Regions from separate parts of the Achromobacter sp. AONIH1 genome, predicted to be linked through region 3. Evidence: predicted binding sites of a transcription regulator. Region 3 holds the regulator's gene; each other region holds the start of a gene.
What was found. Region 3 encodes FNR, which switches genes on or off when oxygen is low (the NO sensors DNR and NnrR bind a similar motif). Its sites were predicted from a motif close to TTGATNNNNATCAA; they were not measured.
Positions count from the first base shown of each region.

Region 1: the regulator FNR is predicted to act here: its motif matches at 2,588-2,601, upstream of C2U31_RS19295 (universal stress protein).
Region 2: the regulator FNR is predicted to act here: its motif matches at 2,495-2,508, upstream of C2U31_RS24105 (fatty acid desaturase).
Region 4: the regulator FNR is predicted to act here: its motif matches at 3,767-3,780, upstream of dsrO (sulfate reduction electron transfer complex DsrMKJOP subunit DsrO).

Region 1 covers NZ_CP026124.1:4,191,538-4,196,547, forward strand. The annotation lists gene C2U31_RS19285 (oxaloacetate decarboxylase) at 1-786, shown strand, start outside; gene mnmH (tRNA 2-selenouridine(34) synthase MnmH) at 917-2,029, shown strand; gene C2U31_RS19295 (universal stress protein) at 2,072-2,530, opposite strand; gene C2U31_RS19300 (MgtC/SapB family protein) at 2,727-3,947, shown strand; gene C2U31_RS19305 (hypothetical protein) at 3,932-4,360, opposite strand; gene C2U31_RS19310 (helix-turn-helix domain-containing protein) at 4,499-5,010, opposite strand, start outside.
Region 2 covers NZ_CP026124.1:5,259,445-5,264,454, forward strand. The annotation lists gene C2U31_RS24100 (UvrD-helicase domain-containing protein) at 1-1,204, opposite strand, end outside; gene C2U31_RS24105 (fatty acid desaturase) at 1,201-2,409, opposite strand; gene C2U31_RS31030 (hypothetical protein) at 2,971-3,198, shown strand; gene C2U31_RS24115 (RsmB/NOP family class I SAM-dependent RNA methyltransferase) at 3,257-4,606, opposite strand; gene C2U31_RS24120 (hypothetical protein) at 4,586-5,010, shown strand, end outside.
Region 3 covers NZ_CP026124.1:5,413,721-5,418,730, reverse strand. The annotation lists gene C2U31_RS24770 (2Fe-2S iron-sulfur cluster-binding protein) at 1-69, shown strand, start outside; gene C2U31_RS24765 (MFS transporter) at 156-1,457, opposite strand; gene C2U31_RS24760 (hypothetical protein) at 1,627-2,781, opposite strand; gene fnr (fumarate/nitrate reduction transcriptional regulator Fnr) at 2,790-3,518, opposite strand; gene C2U31_RS24750 (gamma-glutamylcyclotransferase) at 3,615-4,088, opposite strand; gene clpB (ATP-dependent chaperone ClpB) at 4,228-5,010, shown strand, end outside.
Region 4 covers NZ_CP026124.1:5,135,348-5,140,357, forward strand. The annotation lists gene C2U31_RS23525 (tetrathionate reductase subunit A) at 1-1,803, opposite strand, end outside; gene nrfD (NrfD/PsrC family molybdoenzyme membrane anchor subunit) at 1,880-2,914, opposite strand; gene dsrO (sulfate reduction electron transfer complex DsrMKJOP subunit DsrO) at 2,933-3,703, opposite strand; gene C2U31_RS23540 (DNA-deoxyinosine glycosylase) at 3,946-4,551, opposite strand; gene C2U31_RS23545 (pirin family protein) at 4,747-5,010, shown strand, end outside.

The DNA.
Region 1 (5,010 bases), 1.2 Mb from region 3:
CTGGCCGCCGAGCAGGCCGGTTTCCAGGCCCTGTACCTGTCCGGCGCGTCCATCGCCTATACGCGGCTGGGCCGTTCCGACGTGGGCCTGACCACGTACAGCGAGGTCGAGGACACGCTGGCGCGCATCGCCGAACGGGTCCGGGCGCGCATCATCGTCGACGCCGACACCGGTTTCGGCAATGCACTGAACGTGCAGCGCACCGTGCGCGGCCTGGAGCGGGCCGGCGCGGCCATGATCCAGCTGGAGGACCAGACCTTTCCCAAGCGCTGCGGCCACCTGGACGGCAAGTCCGTGGTGCCGGCCGCCGAGATGTGCGGCAAGCTGCGCGCCGCCGTGGACGCGCGCCAATCGCGCGAGACTCTGATCCTGGCGCGTACCGACGCGCTGGCCTCGGAAGGGCTGGACGCGGCGCTGGAACGGGCCGAGCGCTATCTGGAAGCCGGCGCGGACGCCTTGTTCATCGAGGCCCTGCGCAGCGGCGAGCAGATGCGGGCGGCCTGCGGACGCTTCGCCGGCCGCGCGCCGCTGCTGGCCAACATGGTCGAGGGCGGCAAGACGCCGGTGCAGGGCGCGCAGGAGCTGGCCGCGCTGGGATTCGGCATCGTCATCTTTCCGGGCGGCACGGCGCGCGCGGTGGCCCACACGCTGGCGGGCTACTACGGCAGCCTGCGCCAGCACGGCAGCACGACGCCCTGGCGCGACCGCATGCTGGACTTCGACGGCCTGAACGCGATGATCGGCACGCCGGAACTGCTGGCGGCGGGCAAGCGCTACGAGGCTTGAGCGGCCGCGCGCGCGGCGGTTGCGGGCCGGCCACGCTCAGGCTGGCGCGGCGCAAGGGCGGGTCGGGCGTCTGGTTTAGAATCCCCTGGTTTCCCTGTCCGCCCGCATCGTCGCGCGCGGTTTGACGGCCATGCGCGCAGACACCAGCAACTACCGCGATCTCTTCCTCGACAACGTGCCCATGATGGACGCCCGCGCGCCCGTCGAGTTCGCCAAGGGCGCGTTTCCCGGCGTGGTGAATCTGCCGCTGATGACCGACGAAGAGCGCGAGCTGGTCGGCATCTGCTACAAGCAGCGCGGCCAGCAGGCCGCCATCGAGCTGGGGCACCGGCTGGTCGGCGGCGCCGTCAAGGCGGCCCGTCTCGACGCCTGGGCCGCGTTCGCGAAGGCGCATCCGGACGGCTACCTGTATTGCTTCCGGGGCGGCCTGCGTTCGCAGATCGTGCAGCAATGGCTGCGCGACGAGGCCGGCATCGCCTATCCGCGCGTGACCGGCGGCTACAAGGCCATGCGCGGCTTCCTGCTGGACACGCTGGACCGGGCCATCGCCGAATGCGATTTCCTGGTGCTGGGCGGCATGACCGGCACCGGCAAGACCGAGGTGCTGCGCCGGCTGGACGATGCGCTGGACCTGGAAGGGCACGCCAATCATCGCGGCTCCAGCTTCGGCAAGCGCGTGAGCGGCCAGCCCACGCAGATCAATTTCGACAATGCGCTGGCGATCGACATCCTGAGAAAACGCGCCGCCGGACACGCGCGCTTCGTGGTCGAGGACGAAGGCCAGGCCGTGGGCAGCTGCAGCCTGCCGCCCGCGCTGTACCAGGGCATGCAGCGCCATGGCCTGGTGTGGCTGGAGGACAGCCTGGAGAATCGCAAGCAGCGCATCCTGCGCGACTACGTGATCGACCTGGGCGCCGAGTTCGTGGCGGCCCACGGCGCCGAGCAGGGCCAGGCCCTGTTCGCGCAACGCCTGCGCCAGAGCCTGGACAACATCGCCAGGCGACTGGGCGGCGAGCGCCACAAGCGCCTGGCGGCCATCATGGACGAGGCGCTGCGCGGCCAGGCGCTGGGCCTGGGCGTGGCTGGTCACCTGGGCTGGATCGAGGGCCTGCTGTCGGAATACTACGATCCCATGTATGTCTACCAGCGCCAGCAGAAGGCCTCGCGCATCGTGTTCGCGGGGGACCAGGCGGCGGTGACGCAGTACCTGGCGCAACAGGCCGCGGCGCCGGCACGGCGATGACGCGCCGCCGCATCCGGGCAGGCCGGCGTCCCGGGCCCGGGATCAGGCGGCGTGGTCCGACGAACGCACCAGCAGCACGGGAACGGGCGCGCTGCGCAGGATGTTCTCGGCGCTGCTGCCCAGCACCAGGCGGCTGACGCCTCGCCGGCCGTGCGTGCCGATCACGATGAGATCGGCCTTCCACATTTCGGCTTCGGCGATGACGCGCTGCTGCACCGTTTTCTCCAGGTTTTCATAAAGCACGCTGTCCACGGTGACGCCGTGCTCGCGCGCCGTGTCGGCGGCGTGCTGGAGGATCGCCGCGCCGTCCTTGCGCAGCAGGTCCAGCAGCTCGCCGGCATAGTAGCCATAGCTGTCTATGCCCAGGGCGAACGAGAGTTCGTCGATCACATGGATCAGACGCAGCTCGCCATGCGTGAGCCGGGCCAGGCGGATGGCTTCCTGCAGGCCGCGGTCGGACGTGGGGCTGCCGTCGACGGGTACGAGAATGCGTTGGTACATGCGTGTGCTCCAGGAGACGGGGATTGCTTTACGGTAGTTCGGCGGGCGCGGGCCATGTTGACGGCCGTCAATAAATCGCGGTCCGGACGCCGCCATCGGAGTCGCCCGCATAACCGATAGCCGCGGGGGCCGCCTCGGGGGGACAATGGGAATCCCGGCGACGCCGCCGGCACCTCGTCATCGCGGGCACATGAACATGCAGAGTCCACTTCCATTCGCCGTCGCGCTGGGCATCGGCCTGCTGATCGGCGTGGAGCGCGAGCGGCGCAAGCGGACAGGATTGTCGCGCCCGGCCGCGGGCATACGCAGTTTCGCGCTGGCCTCGCTGCTGGGCGCGGTCTCCGTGCACCTGGGCGGGCCGGTGCTGCTGGGGCTGGCGGAGGTGGGGTTGGCCCTGCTGCTGCTGACCCGGGCGCCGGACGCGGGCCAGGGCATGGCCACGCGGGCCGCCTTGCTGCTGACGCTGGCGCTGGGCGGACTCTGCCTGCACGACCCGGCGCTGGCCTCCGGCCTGGCCGTCGCGGTCGCGATCCTGCTGGCGGCGCGATCCCGCCTGCACCGCTTCGTGCGCACGGTGCTGAGCCGCAACGAGCTGGTCGACGCGCTGATCCTGGCCGCGGGCGCGCTGGTCGTGCTGCCCCTGTTGCCAGACACGTACCTGGGGCCGTTCGACGCGCTGAATCCGCGCACCCTGTGGAAGTTCACGCTGCTGGTCATGACGATCAGCGCGGGTGGCCATGTGGCGCTGCGGCTGTTCGGGCCGCGCATCGGACTGCCGCTGGCCGGTTTCGCGTCCGGCTTCATTTCCAGCACGCTCACCGTCGGCACCATGGGCCAGCGCGTCGCCGCCGAGCCCCTGCTGATGGGGCCGGCGGTGGCGGGCGCGGTCCTGTCGTCGGTGTCCACGCTGGTGCTGATGGCCACCGTGCTGGCGGCGATCAGTCCCGCGGCCTTGCAGGCCCTGGCGCTGCCGCTGGCGTGCAGCGGGGCGGCCGCGCTGGCCTATGCCTTGCTGCTGCTGTTCAAGGCGATGCGGCAGAAGACGACCGCGCCGATCCAGGCCGGACGGCCCTTCACCTTGCAGGCGGCGCTGACGCTGGCGCTGGTGGCGGCGGCGGCCCTGATCGCGGCGGCGGCGCTGGACGCCTGGCTGGGGCCGCGCGGGATCACGGTGGCGGCGGTGCTGGGCGGCCTGGTCGACACGCACGCGGCGGCGGCGTCGGTGGCCGCGCTGGCGGCGGCGGACAGGATCGACCCGGCGCAGACGGTGGTGCCGGTGCTGGCGGCGCTGTCGGCCAACGCGGCTAGCAAGGCGGTGTACGCGGTGATCAGCGGCGGCCGCCGCTACGCGGTCCAGGTGATTCCCGGGCTGTTGCTGATGATCGCCGCCGCCTGGGCGGGCTACGCGGCGGTTTGAGCGTGACGGTCGGCGCCGGCCACGGCGCCTGGGGTGGCCTGGGCCAGGAAGCGGGCGGCGCCTTCGGCGATTTCCGCCATCCGTTCCTGCCAGGGGTTCTGGCCGCTGATCAGGGCGGCCGAGGCCGAGCTGGATATGTCGCGGGTCATTTTTTCCAGGTCGCGGAAATAGGCCAGTTCGCGTTCCATCAGGTCCGTCATGAGCTGCTGCTGCACGGCCAGCAGGGCCGTCATCGAGCCGGCCCCGTCGATATCGGCGGCGGCCTTCTGGGCGAAGGCCTGCATTTCCTTGTCGGTCTTGAGCTGCAGCGTGCGCAACTGCCGTAGCGCTTCGTAGTAGCTCGAGGCGTTGGCCACGAGGCTGTTGAGCGCGTACTTGTACAGGGCTGCGTAGGGGGTGTATTCGACTTGCATGGCGATGTCCTCTGGAGCGGGGGCAGGGCCGGCGTCGCGATGGCGGCGCCGGCTCGTCGATCCCAGCTTAGGATTTCCCAGCCGGCGGATGTTGACCAAACTCAACTAGCGGGTTCCACGCGGGGCGGTTCCCCTGGCTCAGCCGCTGCTCATGCGGCGCAGCGCGTCGATGTCGGGCAGTTTCAGGTGGCGCTTGCTGACCTGCAGCAGGGAGGCGGCCTGCAGCCGCGAGAACACCCGGCTCACCGTCTCGATCTCCATGCCCAGGTAGTTGGCGATGTCCTCGCGCGTCATTTTCAGGATGAACTCGCGCGCGGAATAGCCATGCGCGGCCATCTGCTCGGAGGTCTCGACCAGGAAGCTGGCGATGCGCTCGTCGGTGCTCATGCGGCCCAGCGTCAGCAACAGTCGCTGGCAATGGTTGATGTCGTGCGCGATCAGGCGGTGGAACTGGCGCGCGGCCAGCGGGTCCAGTCCGCAGTTGGCGACCAGCTGGGCATAGGGCAGGGCGCATAGCAGGGAATCTTCCAGCGCGATGGCGTCGCAGGCATGGAAGCCGCTTTCGATGGCGTCGAGCCCGAGCAGGGCGCCAGAGGCCGGAAACGCGGTGATCTGTTCCAGCCCGGCGTGATTGGTGACGCGGATCTTCA
Region 2 (5,010 bases), 150 kb from region 3:
ACGACGTGTCGTCCTGCGGGTTGGCCATCAGGCGCAGATAGGCCAGCGCGTGCTTGATTTCCTGGCGCTCGAAGAAGCGCAGGCCGCCATAGACCTTGTAAGGAATGCCGGCGGAAAAGATGGCGTGTTCCAGCACGCGCGACTGCGCGTTGCTGCGGTAGAGCACGGCGATCTCGCGGCGCAGGCTGCCTTCGTGGATCAGCGAACGGATCTCGTCCACCACCCACTGGGCTTCCATGCCGTCCGACGGCTGCTCGATGACGCGCACGGGCTCGCCTTCGCCCTGCTCGGTCCAGAGGTTCTTGCCCAGGCGGCCGCTGTTGTGGCCGATCAGCGCGTTGGCCGAATCCAGGATGTGGCCATAGGAACGATAGTTCTGCTCCAGCCGGATCACCGTGCCACGCGCGTAATCGCGCTCGAAGTCGGCCATGTTGCCGACGTTGGCGCCACGGAACGCGTAAATGGACTGGTCGTCATCACCCACGGCGAAGATCGCCGCGCCGCCCCCGGCCAGCAGACGCAGCCACTTGTACTGCAGCGTGTTGGTGTCCTGGAACTCATCGACCAGGATGTGGCGGAAACGCCGCTGGTAGTGCTCGCGCACCGGCGCGTTGCGCGACAGCAGTTCATAGGCGCGCAGCAGCAGCTCGGCGAAATCGACCACGCCCTCGCGCTGGCACTGGGCCTCGTACAGCTGGTAGATCTCGATCAGGCGGCGGCGGTGGCTGTCGTAGGCTTCGACGCCGTCCGGGCGCAGCCCTTCTTCCTTGGCGCCATTGATGAAGCGCTGCACGTCGCGCGGCGGGTACTTCTCGTCGTCGACGCCATTGGCCTTCATCAGCCGCTTGATGGCGGCGAGCTGGTCGGTGACATCGAGGATCTGGAAGCTTTGCGGCAGGCCGGCATCGCGGTGATGCGCCCGCAGCATGCGATTGCACAGCCCGTGGAAGGTGCCGATCCAGAGACCGCGCGTGTCGATCGGCAGGATGGACGACATCCGCGCCAGCATCTCGCGGGCGGCCTTATTGGTGAACGTGACAGCCAGCAGCCCAAAAGGCGAAGCCTGGCCGGTTTGAATCAGCCAGGCCATGCGGGTGGTGAGCACCCGGGTCTTGCCGCTGCCCGCCCCGGCCAGGACCAGGGCGTGCTGCGGTTCTAACGTTACTGCGGCGCGTTGTTCGGGGTTGAGCTTCTCTAGCATCATGCCGCGTAGCGGCGCAGACGTTGAGCGAATTGCTCGAGCCCGGCGATGCCGCTTTGCTGGGCGCGCTGGCACCAGGCCTGCAGGTCATGGAGCAGCTGTTCGCTGCTGGCGCTGGAACTTTCCCAGATGCGGCCTAGCTCGCGGCGCATCTGCACCAGCGTGGACAGCGACTTGTTCTGGGCGATGGCCTGATCGACGGCCTGCAGCTGCTCGGGCTGGAGGATGTCCTCGTTGCGGTGAATGGCGCGGCGCACCTTGTGCAGCTTGCTCCAGCCGCATTCGGCGTTGCCTTCCTGACGCGAGGCCTTCATCTTGGCCAGCTCTTCGCGGGCGGCGCTCTTGATGATGTCGGCGTAGCGGGCCATGACTTCGTAGCGGTGCGTGATCACGCCCTGCAGCGTGCGCAGGTCGATGCCGGTGCGCGAGTCATCCAGCTTGAGTTTGGGCGCGACCTTCTTGATCTTGGCCAGGCCCAGGAACTTCAGGATGTTGATGTAGCACCAGCCGATGTCGAATTCGTACCACTTGGCCGAGAACTTGGCCGACGTGCCGTGAGCGTGGTGGTTGTTGTGCAGCTCTTCGCCGCCGATCACGATGCCCCAGGGGAACACGTTGGTGCTGGTGTCCGGGCTGTTGTAGTTGCGGTAGCCCCAGTAGTGGCCGATGCCATTGACCACGCCGGCGGCCCAGAACGGGATCCAGGCCATCTGCACGGCCCAGACGGTCAGGCCGATGGCGCCGAACAGGGCCACGTCGATGGCGAGCATGGTCAGCACGCCCCACAGGCTGTGCTTGCTGTAGACGTTGCGCTCGAGCCAGTCGTCAGGCGTGCCGTGGCCGAACTTGGCCATGGTTTCCTTGTTGTTGGATTCTTCGCGGTAGAGCTCGGCGCCACGGAACAGCACCTTCCAGATGCCGAACAGGATGGGCGAATGGGGATCGCCTTCCTTTTCGCACTTGGCGTGGTGCTTGCGGTGAATGGCGACCCATTCCTTGGTGACCATGCCCGTCGTCATCCAGAGCCAGAAGCGGAAGAAATGCATGACGGCGGGATGCAGGTCCAGACCGCGGTGCGCCTGGCTGCGATGGAGGAAGACGGTGACCGAGACGATCGTGATGTGCGTCACCACCAGCGTGAAAACCACGACCTGCCACCAGGTGGCTTGGGTCAGACCGCCGGCAATGAAGGAAAGGATGTAATCCATAAAGCTTTTGTGAGCCTCGCGTAAAGAGTGCCTGAAGTTTAGCTTACCTTTGCCTGCTTATGACAAGGGAGTTTCAAAATAGTTATTGAGAGAAATCAAGGACTAAGCCCCGTTTGGCTGGCAAGAAACCTGCTGAAAAACCCGCAGGCAAGCCGCCAATGAACCGAATTTTCCGCAAAAACATTTCAGGCGCGTCGCGATACGTCCTCGCCTGCGTGGCCCGCGCCGGATGGCGCGGCCCGCAGCGCCTGTTTCAAGGGAATTGGCGCGGACGTCAGGTTTTGGCCGGCCCGGGCCGTTAAAGTTCCAGTCAGGTGCGCCCGTCTTGATACGGCCACGGACTGGAGGCAAACTTCGCCCCTGCCCTCAGTCCTCCACTTCGAACCCGTTCCGATGCCTGTTTCAATTATACGTCCCCATTTAATCCCCCTGCTGGCCGCCGCGACCCTGGCTTATGCCGGCGGCGCCTGCGCCCAGTCATTGAAAGTGGGAGACGTGACGGTGTTGGCTTCTTACTACGAAATAAGAGGGTCGGATTGCTTGGCCCTGAGGGCGCCAAAAGTGACGATCACCCTGCCGCCGCACCTGGGTTCAGCCAACGTGGCCCATACCCAGGGACAATCGAGTGATTCGGGTCGCTGCGCCTACAAGGCTGTGCCGATCGCCCAGGTGGTTTACCAGACCGGCCAGCCCGGCGCGGACACCCTGGCCTGGGAAGTGAAATACCAGAACAAGACACTGGGCATCCGTCGCTACAGCGCTACCTTGAACGTCGCGCCCGCGCCCTGATGAAAACGGCGCCCCGGCGGAAAGCCGGGGCGCCGCTGATCGAAGATCCCCTGGGGACTCAGGCGGTTTCGCCGGCTGCCGAATCCGTCTGTGCGCCGGCATCCTGCCCGGCTTGCGGCGATGCGTCGTCCATCTCGCCCTCGGCCTCGAGCGCCAACGGCTCGGCATCCTGCTCCGTCTTCGCGCCCGCCTTCTTGCGCTCGAACACGGCGGCGAAGAAGCCGTCGGTACCGTGCAGGTCGGGCCGCAGTTGCACGTAAGGGCCTTCCAGCTTCAGGTTCTCGCAACGTCCGGCCAGGATGGCCGCGGCGTCCAGGCGCTCGAACTCGGGGTGGCTGGCCAGGAAGCGCTCGGCCTGGACCTCGTTTTCCTCGGCCAGCAGGCTGCAGGTGGCGTACACCAGCCGACCGCCCGGCGCCACGCAGCGCGCGGCGCTGTTCAGAATGCGCTCCTGCAGCTGGCCCAGCTCGGCCAGCGCCTCGGGGTGCTGGCGCCATTTCAGGTCGGGATTGCGGCGCAGCGTGCCGATGCCGCTGCACGGCGCGTCGACCAGCACGCGCTGGGCCTTGCCGGCCAGGCGCTTGATGCGGGTGTCGTTCTCGCTGTCGATGGCCACGGGAACCACATTGGACAGTCCGCTGCGGGCAAAACGCGGCTTGGCGCGCGCCAGACGCGCGGCCGACACATCGAAGGCGTACAGCCTGCCGGTCGAGCGCATCAGCGCGCCCAGCAGCAGCGTCTTGCCGCCCGCGCCGGCGCAGAAATCGATGATCATCTCGCCGCGCCGCGGCGCCACCAGCAGGGCCAGCAGCTGGCTGCCCTCGTCCTGCACCTCGATGCTGCCGTTCTCGAACTGGGCCCAACGGTTGATGGCCGGACGGCCCTCCATGCGGATGCCCCAGGGCGAATACGGCATGGCGACCGGCTCGTAGCGACCGGCGCTCTGCTGCAGCTCGACCAGCATGGCATCGCGCTCGGCCTTGAGCGGATTGACGCGCAGGTCCAGGCTGGCCTGGCGGTTCAGCGCCTCGATCAGCGTGTCCGGGCTGTCCATGGCGGACAAACGCTCGTCCAGCCAGTCGGGAATGCTGCCCCGCACCGCGCGCGGCAACGTGGCCGGATCGATGCGCGACACGCGCTGCAGCCATTCGGCCTCGGCCGCGTCCAGCCCTTCGGCCAATTCCTGCGCGCCCAGCGTGGCGGCCAGGCCCAGGATGGCCAGACGGCGCGAGGCCGGGCCAACGCCGCTTTCACCGTACTGGCGGTAGCGCCGCAGATGCCGCAGCACGTCGTAGACGGCTTCGGCGACTTCGGAGCGGTCGCGGGCGCCCAGGCCGGGATGGCCGCGCAGCCAGTGCGACAAGGCCGCGTCCGCCGGATAGGTCCATTGCAGGATCTCGCCCAGCACGCGCTGCACCTGGTCGATGCGAATGGCGGCATAGGGCTGGCGTGGGCGCGACGGCTGCGATGCGCGAGCCTGCCCGCCTCGCGGACCGCCGTGGCCGGACGTCGGACGGGAATCCTGGCCCGGGCGTCCATCGCGGCGCTCGGCGCCCGGACGGCCATCACGCTCTCCACGGAAATCGCGGTCGTCGCGGCCGCCGTCGAAACGGGGGCCTTGGCGATTCTGGCCGCTCGGCCCGTCCTGATAGGCGCGCTGGCCGTGGCGTTCATCGCCCCGACCGGCATGGCCCTGCTCGCGACGCCCGTCGAAACGGCCATCGCGGCGATCGTCCCGGGCGTATTCCGGGCGTCCCTGCGAACGGCTGTCGCGGCTGTTGTAGTTGTATTCACCACGGCGATCCTGCTGGC
Region 3 (5,010 bases):
TTGCAGGCCGCGCCGCTGGAGCCGCCCGCGCCCGCGCCCGAGCGGGCGCTGACCGGAGCGCGACGCTAGCCGGCGCATGCCGGCGTGTGGCGCGTGGCCGGCGCGGGCCTATTGCGGCGGGCCGCCCGCGTCAGGCCCGCTTGCGCCCGCTGTCGCTATTCATGTCGGTGCATGGCCGATTCGCGGCGCGTGTCGCGCATGGTCGCGTACACCAGCAGCGACAGGAAGATCACGCCGGCCAGGTAGTAATAGAACCATTGCTCATGCCCCTGCTGCTTGAACCACAGGGCGATGGCGGGCGCCGTGCCGCCGAAGATCGACACGGTCACCGCATACGGCACGGCCACGCCGGTGGCGCGGATGTTGGTCGGGAACAGCTCGGCCTTCACCACGGCGTTGATCGAGGTGTAGCCGGCCGTGAAGACCCAGGCGCCGCAGATCAGCAGGAAGGCGATGAAGGGCGAGCGCGTCTGCGCCAGCGTGTACAGGATGGGCACGGTCAGCAGCGCGCCCGCGACGCCGAAGAACACCAGCAAGGGCTTGCGCCCGATGCGGTCGGACAGCGCGCCATACAGCGGCTGCAGGATCAGCGCGAAGATCAGCGAGGCGGCGATCACATAGGTGGTGACGATGTCAGAGAACCCCGCCGTCTGCCGGACGAAGGTCTGCATGTAGGTGGTGAAGGTGTAGAAGGCCGCCGTGCCGCCCGCCGTCAGGCCCACCACGATGGCCACCTCGCGCGGGTACTTCAGCAGGCCGCGCAGCGAACTGGTGCGCGGCTGGGTCTTGCTGGCGGCCTTGTAGGAGTCGGTCTCGGGCATGTCGCGCCGCATGAAGGCGGTCACGATGGCAAGCAGCGCGCCGATCACGAAGGGGATGCGCCAGCCCCAATCCACCAGCTGCTGGTGAGTCAGGAACACGTTCTGCAGCAGCAACAGCACCAGGATCGCGCTGAGCTGGCCGCCGATCAGCGTCACATACTGGAAGCTGGAATAGAAGCCGCGGTGCTCGGCGTCGGCGATCTCGGTCAGGTAGGTGGCGCTGGCGCCATATTCCCCGCCCAGGCTCAGCCCCTCGATCACGCGCGCCAGCGCCAGCAGCGCCGGCGCGGCCAGGCCGATGGAGGCGTAGGTGGGCGTGAGTGCGATGATCAGCGAGCCCACGCACATCATGCCCACCGACACCATCAGCGACAGCCGCCGGCCGTGCCGGTCCGCGATATGCCCGAACAGCCAGCCGCCCAGCGGCCGCACGATGAAGCCGGCCGCGAACAGCGTGGCGGCATTGAGCTGCTGGACGACGGGATCGTGCGAGGGGAAGAAGGCGGGGGCGAAGTACAGCGCGAAGGCGGTGTAGGCGTAGAAGTCGTACCACTCGACCAGGTTGCCCATGGAGCCGACGAAAATGGCCTTGATGCGGCGCTTCGCGTCGGCGACATCCAGATGCGTGTGCGTCATGGCGGTCCTTGCTGCTTGCCGGAATGGGAAACGCCGGCGCGGCCGCAAGCGCGCCGCCGCCAGCATGTCCCTATATTGCTCCCGGCCGCGCGAAATTGCACGCGCCGCCGCGCCATCGTTCAGCTTGCTGTCATGATTGGAGGGCGCCCTGGACGGTGCCTGGCGGGCGCTACTTGCCGCGCGGCTTGATCGGCTCGCAGGGCGCGGCCTTGTCCGTCCCGCGCGCGCCTTCGCCCAGCAGGGCCTGGGCGCCGCATTCCGAGCCGAACATGTTCTTGCCGTCGTGGCCCACGCCGCGCACTTCGTAGCCGGCGCGGTGCAGCGTGACCGGCTTGCCGCCGCGCGACGCGAGCAGGAACTCGTATTGCAGGTAGGCGGTGCCGCGCGCCAGTCGCGTGGAGCCCTGGGCTTCGGCGCCGCAGGTCTTGTCCAGCAGCCGGTGCTCGGGGTTGTTGTCGGCGCCGCCTAGCAGGTAGGTGACGTCGCGCGCCGCGTAGCGCACGAACAGCCGGGATTCCTCCTGGCCGCGCGCGTAGGCGGGCAGCTTGTCGGTGCCGTACTTGTACTGGTTGTAGGTGGGGCAGATGCCGCGTTCGTAGGGCGCGTAGCCCTTGCCGTCCGGGCGTGGCCGCTCGTTGGTCAGGTACAGGTAGGAAGAGGGATTGGCGATCACGTAGCGCAGCGCCAGCCCGTCGCGGCGCAGCGGGCCGTCGACGTTGTTCAGCACGGCGTAGCGTTGCACCAGCTGCGCGCCGCCGGAATGGCCGGCCAGCACGATGCCGGCCAGCGCGGGCAGGCGCTGGCGGTCGTCCAGGCTGCGCAGCAGGTCATCCAGAACCTGGAACGAGCTGACCGGCGCCGGCCGGCCGGCGGCCTGCACGCTGTCCTCGCCTTCTTCCCAGCTGGCCTTGCGCCACGCCGCCATGCCGGCGAAACCGGAATCGATGGAACCGGAAAAACGCGGCGCCAGCACCAGCGTGTCGCGCGCGCGCTCCGGATTGCGTTCCAGCAGGTCGGCCACGTATTCGTAATAGCGGTCGGCGTCGCGCTTGACGCCGTGGATCACCACCACCACCTGCTTGATGTCGGCCAGTTCGCCCTTGCCCAGCGGACGGTTGGCGTAGACCGGGATCTTGTAGCGATGGCCCGGCTTGCCCAGCTCGACGGTCTGCCAGCGCGCCGGCTTGGCCGGCTTGGGCGCGGGCGTGGCTTCGTCGTAGTCGTAGGGATCGGGCAGGGGCGTCTGCGCGGCGGCCGCCAGCGGGGCCATCAACGCCGCCAGCATCAGGCTGGCGGCCGGCAGGAAGGCGCGCGCGCGGCGCATGGGCGGCTTCAGCAGCTTTCTTGGCCCAGCAGCTGCTTGAGCGCAGGCTGGTCGAGGATGCGGACTTCGCGCTGGTTGATGCGGATCAGCCCATCGCGCGCGAAGCGCGAGAACAGCCGGCTTACCGTTTCCAGCGTCAGGCCCAGGTAGTTGCCGATTTCCTCGCGGCTCATGCGCAGCACGAACTCGGTGGACGAATAGCCCAGCGAGGCGTAGCGCTGCGACAGGTTCAACAGGAACGCCGCCAGGCGCTGCTCGGAACGCATCGAACCCAGCGAGGCCAGCATCTGGTGCGAACGCGTGATCTCGCGGCTCATCAGACGGCGGAACTGCTGCTGCAGCGAGGGCAGGTGGGTGGCGACGCGGTCGACTTCATTCAGGCGAATGACGCAGACTTCGGAGTCTTCCAGCGCGACGGCGGCCGACACGTGCTTGCCCTCGAGCATGCCGTCCATGCCGACGATCTCGCCGGGCAGGTGGAAACCGGTGATCTGGATCTGGCCAGTCGCGTCTTCGAGCTGCGTCTTCAGGCTGCCGAAGCGCACGCCATAGACCGCATCGAGGGGGTGATCCAGCGAGTACAGCGTCTTGCCCTTTTCAAGGCGCACGCGTTCCTTCACCAGTTCGTCCAGCTTTTCTACTTCGGCGGCTGCCATGCCCACGGGCACGCACACGTGTCCCAGCATACACGTGGAGCAATGGGCGGCATCTGGGGCTACGGGGACCCTTTTTTGCATATTGACCTCTATAGCGCCCGTCGAGCGGCGGGTAGCCGATGCGGGCATGAAGCGTGATGACAATTGGTATTGTAGTCCGTTGTTACTACGGGTGTCTTACGCGCTCGCGGCGTCCTTGGACAGGGACGCCGCGCGAGCGTTCCCCGCGTGGCGGTAAACGACCCAGTCCGTGACGTGATCGACGGCCGCGATGTCGCTGGCGGCGCCACGCCGCGCGGGATCTATCGGGTAGTACTGACAGGGCAGCTCCGCGCCGTCCGGGCCCGGCTGCGCGAGGCGCGCCAGCACGTCGCGGCGCAGGAAGCAGCCGGGCCGGCCGGGATGGTAGTCCTCGATCTCGTCCATCAATTGGATATGGGCCGGCTCGACCTGATAGATATCTCCTAGGACGCGACGCCCGTCAGCCACGGGAATCAGGCCGGGCCAGGCGCCGAAGTCGACCAGCCGGCCCGGCACGCTGGCCGCGCCGACCCGCCGTACCGCCGGCAGTCCACGGTCGGAGGCGGTCCGCTCCAGGTCGTTGATCTCGCCCGCGCGTAGCGTGCCGTAGACAAAAACGTATATGCTCATGATTCCTCAGGTTGCCGCACGTCGATAGAGTCCGCAAGGCCGGCAGGGTATTGAAATTCCCCGTCCCGGCCGCATATTCAGGTCATCGAGCCAGCCGGCGATGCATCGGTCAGGCTCCTCAACAAGCCAAACGACCACTATGCGATTCGACAAACTTACCACCAAGTTCCAACAGGCATTGGCGGACGCCCAGAGCCTGGCCGCCCGCAACGATCATCCCTACATTGAGCCCATACATGTGCTGTCCGCGCTGCTGTCCGATCCCGACAGCGGGGCCGGCAGCCTGCTGGCGCGCGCCGGCGTCGCCGTGAACCGGTTGCAGCCGGCCATCGAGCAGGCGCTCAAGTCCCTGCCTCAGGTGCAGGGCGATGACAACGTCCAGGTCGGCCGCGAGCTGCAGGGCGTGCTGACGCGCACCGACAAGGAAGCCGCGCGCCGGGGCGACACCTACATCGCCAGCGAGTTGTTCCTGCTGGCGCTGGCCGACGACAAAGGCCCGGCCGGCCGCATCCTGCAGGAAGCCGGCCTGCAGAAGAAGGCGCTGGAAGCCGCCATCGACGCCGTGCGCGGCGGCGAGTCGGTGTCCGCCGCAGAGGGCGAGTCCAACCGCGAGGCCCTGTCCAAGTACACGATGGACCTGACCGAGCGCGCCCGCCAGGGCAAGCTCGATCCGGTGATCGGTCGCGACGACGAGATCCGCCGCACCATCCAGATCCTGCAGCGCCGCACCAAGAACAATCCCGTGCTGATCGGCGAACCCGGCGTCGGCAAGACCGCCATCGTCGAAGGCCTGGCGCAGCGCATCGTCAACGACGAAGTGCCCGAGACGCTGCGCGGCAAGCGCGTGCTGTCGCTGGACCTGGCCGCGCTGCTGGCCGGCGCCAAGTTCCGAGGCGAATTCGAAGAGCGCCTGAAAGCCGTG
Region 4 (5,010 bases), 280 kb from region 3:
GCGCGACAGGCCCACGCCCTTGGGCGTGGCGCGGTTGGCGAAGCCGGCGATGTTGTAGCGTGGGCCCGCGCCATAGGGCGGAAACGGACCGGCGTCCAGCACCAGCCCGCCCTCCACGTTCAGGTTGCCGACCAGCGTGTTCAGCATGGCGATGGCATAGGCGGTGTAGAAGCCCGCGCCGCTCATCGTGCCGCCGTGGGCATCGGCCACGGCGCGCTTGCCGTAGCTGGTGAAGCGCCGGGCCAGTTCGGCGATCTTGTCCGCCGGCACGCCGCAGAGCGCGGCGTACTCATCCAGCGTCTTGCGGCGCGCTTCCTCGCGCAGCAGCCACAGGGCGCTGCGCACGGCCAGCGCGCCGGGCGCGCCGTCCAGGCCGGGCGTCGCCACGGCGTCCTCGACGTACAGCTGCGCCTCGGCCGCGACGGTGTGCGGCGCCAGCGTGCCGTCGGCCAGGCGCACCACGTACACGTCTTCCCATTTCTCGTCGGCGTCGGCCGGCTTGGCCCAGCCCAGGTCGGCGCCGCGCAGGAAGCTGCCCATGCGCGGATGACCGGGTTCGGCCACCACCAGATGGGTGGCGTTGGTCCAGGCCGCCTCGCCGGCCGCCTTCATGGCCTGCGGGCCGGGCTGGGCCAGCGCGCGCGCGTCGTGGCGCTCGTTATCCAGGATCCAACGGATCAGGCCCATCGCCAGCGCCAGGTCGCTGGCCGGGTTGACCGGCACCCATTCATTGCCCGAACCGGCCGACAGGCTGGACGAGGCCGGCAGCACGGGCGACACCACCACATACTGGAAGCCCTCTTCCTGCGGCCGCGTGCGCGCCTCGGCCAGCTGCCGCGCCTGGCGCTGGAACGGGTTGCCGGCCTGGGCCGGCGCCGCGCCGATGAACAGGCCGAAGCGCGCGTTGTCCCAATCCGGCTTGCCGTGCGGCATGCCTTTCAGGTCGCCCAGCGCGGCGCCCGCGCCCACGCGGAAGCTCTGTCCGCAGTATGAACCGTGGTTGCCGAAATTGACCGTGCCGAAGGACTGGCCCGCGAAGCGCTGGATCAGCGGCGTGCGGCCCTCGTTCGACGCGTCGGTGAACAGGAACTGGTTGACCTTGGCGCCGTACTCCGGGTTGGCCGGATCCAGCGGCGTCTCGCGGTCGTAGATCGCGCGCAGGCCGTCCACATGGCCCTCGCCGAACAGGTCGCCACCCTCGCACACTTCCTGCACCAGCTGTTCGAAGGAAATGGTCTGCCACTTGCCGGCGCCGCGCGGACCGACGCGCTTGAGCGGCTGCAGCACGCGATACGGGCTGTGCAGCTGCTCCAGCATGGCCGAGCCGCGCGCACAGGACGTGGCGCGGCCTTCCAGGCCGTTGTCGCCGCCCAGCTGCGCGTAGACTTCGCGCACCGGCGTCTCCATGGCGGCCGGGCGCGTGGTGGCCAGCGGATGATACGGATTGCCGGCCACGCGCAGGATGCGGTTTTCCTTGGCGTCCACGCGCAGGCGCACGCCGCACTGCGTCCAGCAGCCCAGGCAGCTCGACGGGCTGACCGTCTGTCCCGGCTGGGCGCTCAGCACGCCGGAGACCGGGTCGATGCGGAACTCGGGCGTCAACGAATTGCCTCGCACCGCATGCGCCGTGGGCGCGCCGGCCGTGCCTTGCGCCAGGCCCTTGACGGCCTTGACCACGGTCTCGCCGTAGCCGGCGGCGAACGCGGCCATGCCACCCGCCACCACGCCGCCGCGCAGCATCAGCTTGCGCCGGGCTTCGTCGCGCGGCTGTTCCTGGGTCGATTCCGGCGCGTCCTGCGCCATGCCGGGCTTGCCGGTCTTGTCGTCTTCGTGTTGCTTGTCCATAGCTACTCTTTCCTCAATCCTTGCTGCCGCCGGCTCAGGCCGACACGCCGCGGTCGCGGGCCGGGAACAGGTCCAGCGCGTAAGTCACCGCCGCGACCAGCGCCACGCACAGACCCAGCACGCCCGCCATGCCCAGCAGCCCGTCGCTGCCCCAGGGCATGTCGTACAGGTACAGGCCGGCGCCATACTTCGGCACGCCCTGCACGCTCATGAACACCACCCAGCGGAAGATCCAGGCCGCCGCCAGCATGGTCAGCGCCAGTGCGCCCGAGGCCAGCGGCGTGGCCAGCGCGCGGGCCGGCTTCTGCAGCAGGCCGACGATGCAGAAGCCCGTGGCGACCGCGCCGGCCAGGCTGATGCGCCAGATCGGGAATTCGCGGAACAGGCGCAGCGCGGCCTCGAACGACGGGTCCACGCCCAGCAGGCCCAGCACGGCCCAGGCCCCCGCGCCCAGCGCCATCAGCACCACCGCGCTCAGGCTGAGCTGGCGCAGCATGTCCACCGGCAGCGCCTTGAGCCCGCCGGGCAGCCAGCGCGCCACCAGGAACATGGCGCCCAGCGCGCCCAGCCAGGCGGTCAGCGCGAAGTTCACCGGCAGGAACACCGTGTGCCACAGCGGCCGCGAGCGCAGCACCATGACCTCGGCGCCGGTGTAGACCAGGATGGACACGGCCGACAGGGCCAGCGCCACGCCCAGCAGGCGCATCAGGCCCGTGCGGCCCCACCACCAGGCCGCGCCAAACAGCACGGCCAGCCCCACGAAGCAGGGCAGCAGCAAGGCGCCCAGCCACATCCACGACCAGGGCGTGGCATGCGCGTAGAAATGCCAGAAGCGGCCCGGCTGGTGCAGGTCGGCCAGCAGCGAGATGGGCGCGGCGATGGCGCTGACCAGCAGCACCGCCACCGCCGACGGCAACAGCCGCCGCGCCGGCGAGCCGGGCTTGCCGAAGGCCGAGAAGGCCGCCGTCAACGCCGTCGTGGCGCTGATGCCGACCAGGAAGAAATACTGCACGGCCCAGGGCAGCCAGGCGGCGTCGTAGACCGGCGTGAGCAATTCAGAAATCTGCATGAAAATCCCCTTCCCGTCTCAATGTCCACCGGCCAGCCGCACGCCGCCCTGGCCGTCCACCTGATGCACGAACGCGTCGGGCAATCCGATGTAATAGACGTGCGGATCGGTCTTCATCTCGGGCTTGAGCACCTTGATGTCGGCCTTGTTCTCGGCCATCAGGCGCGAGATCGCGCTGTCCGGATCGTTCAGGTCGCCGATGATGCGCGCGCCGCCCACGCAGCTTTCCACGCAGGCCGGCAGCAGGCCGACCTCGAGCCGGTGCTCGCAGAACGTGCACTTGTCGGCGGCCTGGGTCTCGTGGTTGATGAAGCGCGCGTCATACGGACAGGCCTGCACGCAGTAGGCGCAACCCACGCAGCGTTCGTTGTCGACCAGCACGATGCCGTCCTCGCGCTGGAAGGTGGCCTGCACCGGACAGACCGGCACGCAGGGCGGGTTGTCGCAGTGGTTGCACAGGCGCGGCAGCATGACCATGGCGGCCTGGCCCTGGTCGGGCACGACCTCGTACTGCAGCACGGTGGTGCGGAACTGCCCCACTGGCGGCTGGTTCTCCAGCGAACAGCTGACCGTACAGGACTGGCAGCCGATGCACTTGCGCATGTCCACCAGCATGCCGTAGCGCTTGCCAGCCATGCCCGGCCGCCGTGGCGGCTGGCCGTTGATGCCGGGCATGGCCTCGGCGTGTATCGGTATGACGGTGGCCGCGGCCCCCAGCCCGAGCAATCCCTTCAGGAAGCCTCGCTTGCCCGGGAGAGGGGTTTCCGGGGGGCTTGGGGGGGTACGCATATGCTTCTCCGTGCTTTCAGCTAGTTGTTGGAATTAACTTATCACCCGGAGTTATATAGAGCGTTGACCTGGATCAATTAGGGGACGGAATAGTGGGAAAATCGCGGTCCGGCCACGCCTGGACGCACATGGACGCGCGCGAATGCCCGGCGGCGGGCGACGGATGACGTCTGACGGCCACAGGCGACAGACGGCGGCGGGCGGCGGCATCCGCCGGCCGGAAAGGCAACGGGCGTGGGCGCTCAGCCCTGCCCGGCGGGCAGGCTCAAGCCGGACCGCCAGGCGGCCAGCTTCTGTTCATAGCTGATGGCGGCATGCGCCGGGCTGGTCGACGGCAGGTCCAGGCAGACGAGCGGGTCGGCCAGCGCGGCCGGCAGCGACGGCAGCACCTGGCGCCGGAACAGGCTGGCGGCCTTGCCGCCGTTCAGGCAAACGCGGCGCAGCCGCGGATGCGCGCGCAGGAAGCCGGCGAAGTCGTTGGGCACCGCATTGCGGATGTCGGCGTCCAGGCTGCCTTCGCGCTCGCACCCTTGCAGCACGTCCCACAAGGCCACGCCGGCCTGCGTCAAGCGCTCCAGCCGCAAGGCATAGTCCAGCGCCGGATCGAAGCCGAGGATCTCGGCCGCGATCGGCCAGAAGGCGTTGCGCGGATGCGCGTAGTAGCGGCCCTGGCGCAGCGAGATGGCGCCGGGCATGGAGCCCAGCACCAGCACCCGGGCCTGCGGCGTCGTCACCGGGGCGAAGCCCTGCAGGACCGGCGCGTCCGCCGGCGCCGCCCCGTCCCGCGCGTGGCGCGCGGCCTGGCTGGCGGGCCGCCCGGCGGCAGGAGCGCTGTCTGTCTTTTTCATGCCGCAAGGATAGCGCGCCGTTCGCGAACGTCGATTGCCGGACGGCGCAAGCCCGATGCGCGATGCCGGCCCGTGATCGTCCGATGGATGGAACGGTGCTTGCCAGCGGCGGCACTACCGCTATGGCCGGGCCGCCCTTATCTTCTTACTCATGACGAACGGCCCCGCAGGGGCCGCGCAACAGGAACTGACGCCATGAAGAAGATCCTCGGCCTGCACGCCAGCCCCCGTCCCCACTGGGTGGGCGACGGCTTTCCGGTGCGCTCGCTGTTCTCGTACAACGACAGGGACAAGGACACCAGCCCCTTCCTGCTGCTGGACTACGCCGGCCCGGCGCATTTCGAGCCGGCCGGGCGTCCGCGCGGCGTGGGCCAGCACCCGCATCGCGGCTTCGAGACCGTGACCATCGTCTACAGCGGCGAGGTCGCGCACCGCGACTCCGCCGGCAATGGCGGCGTC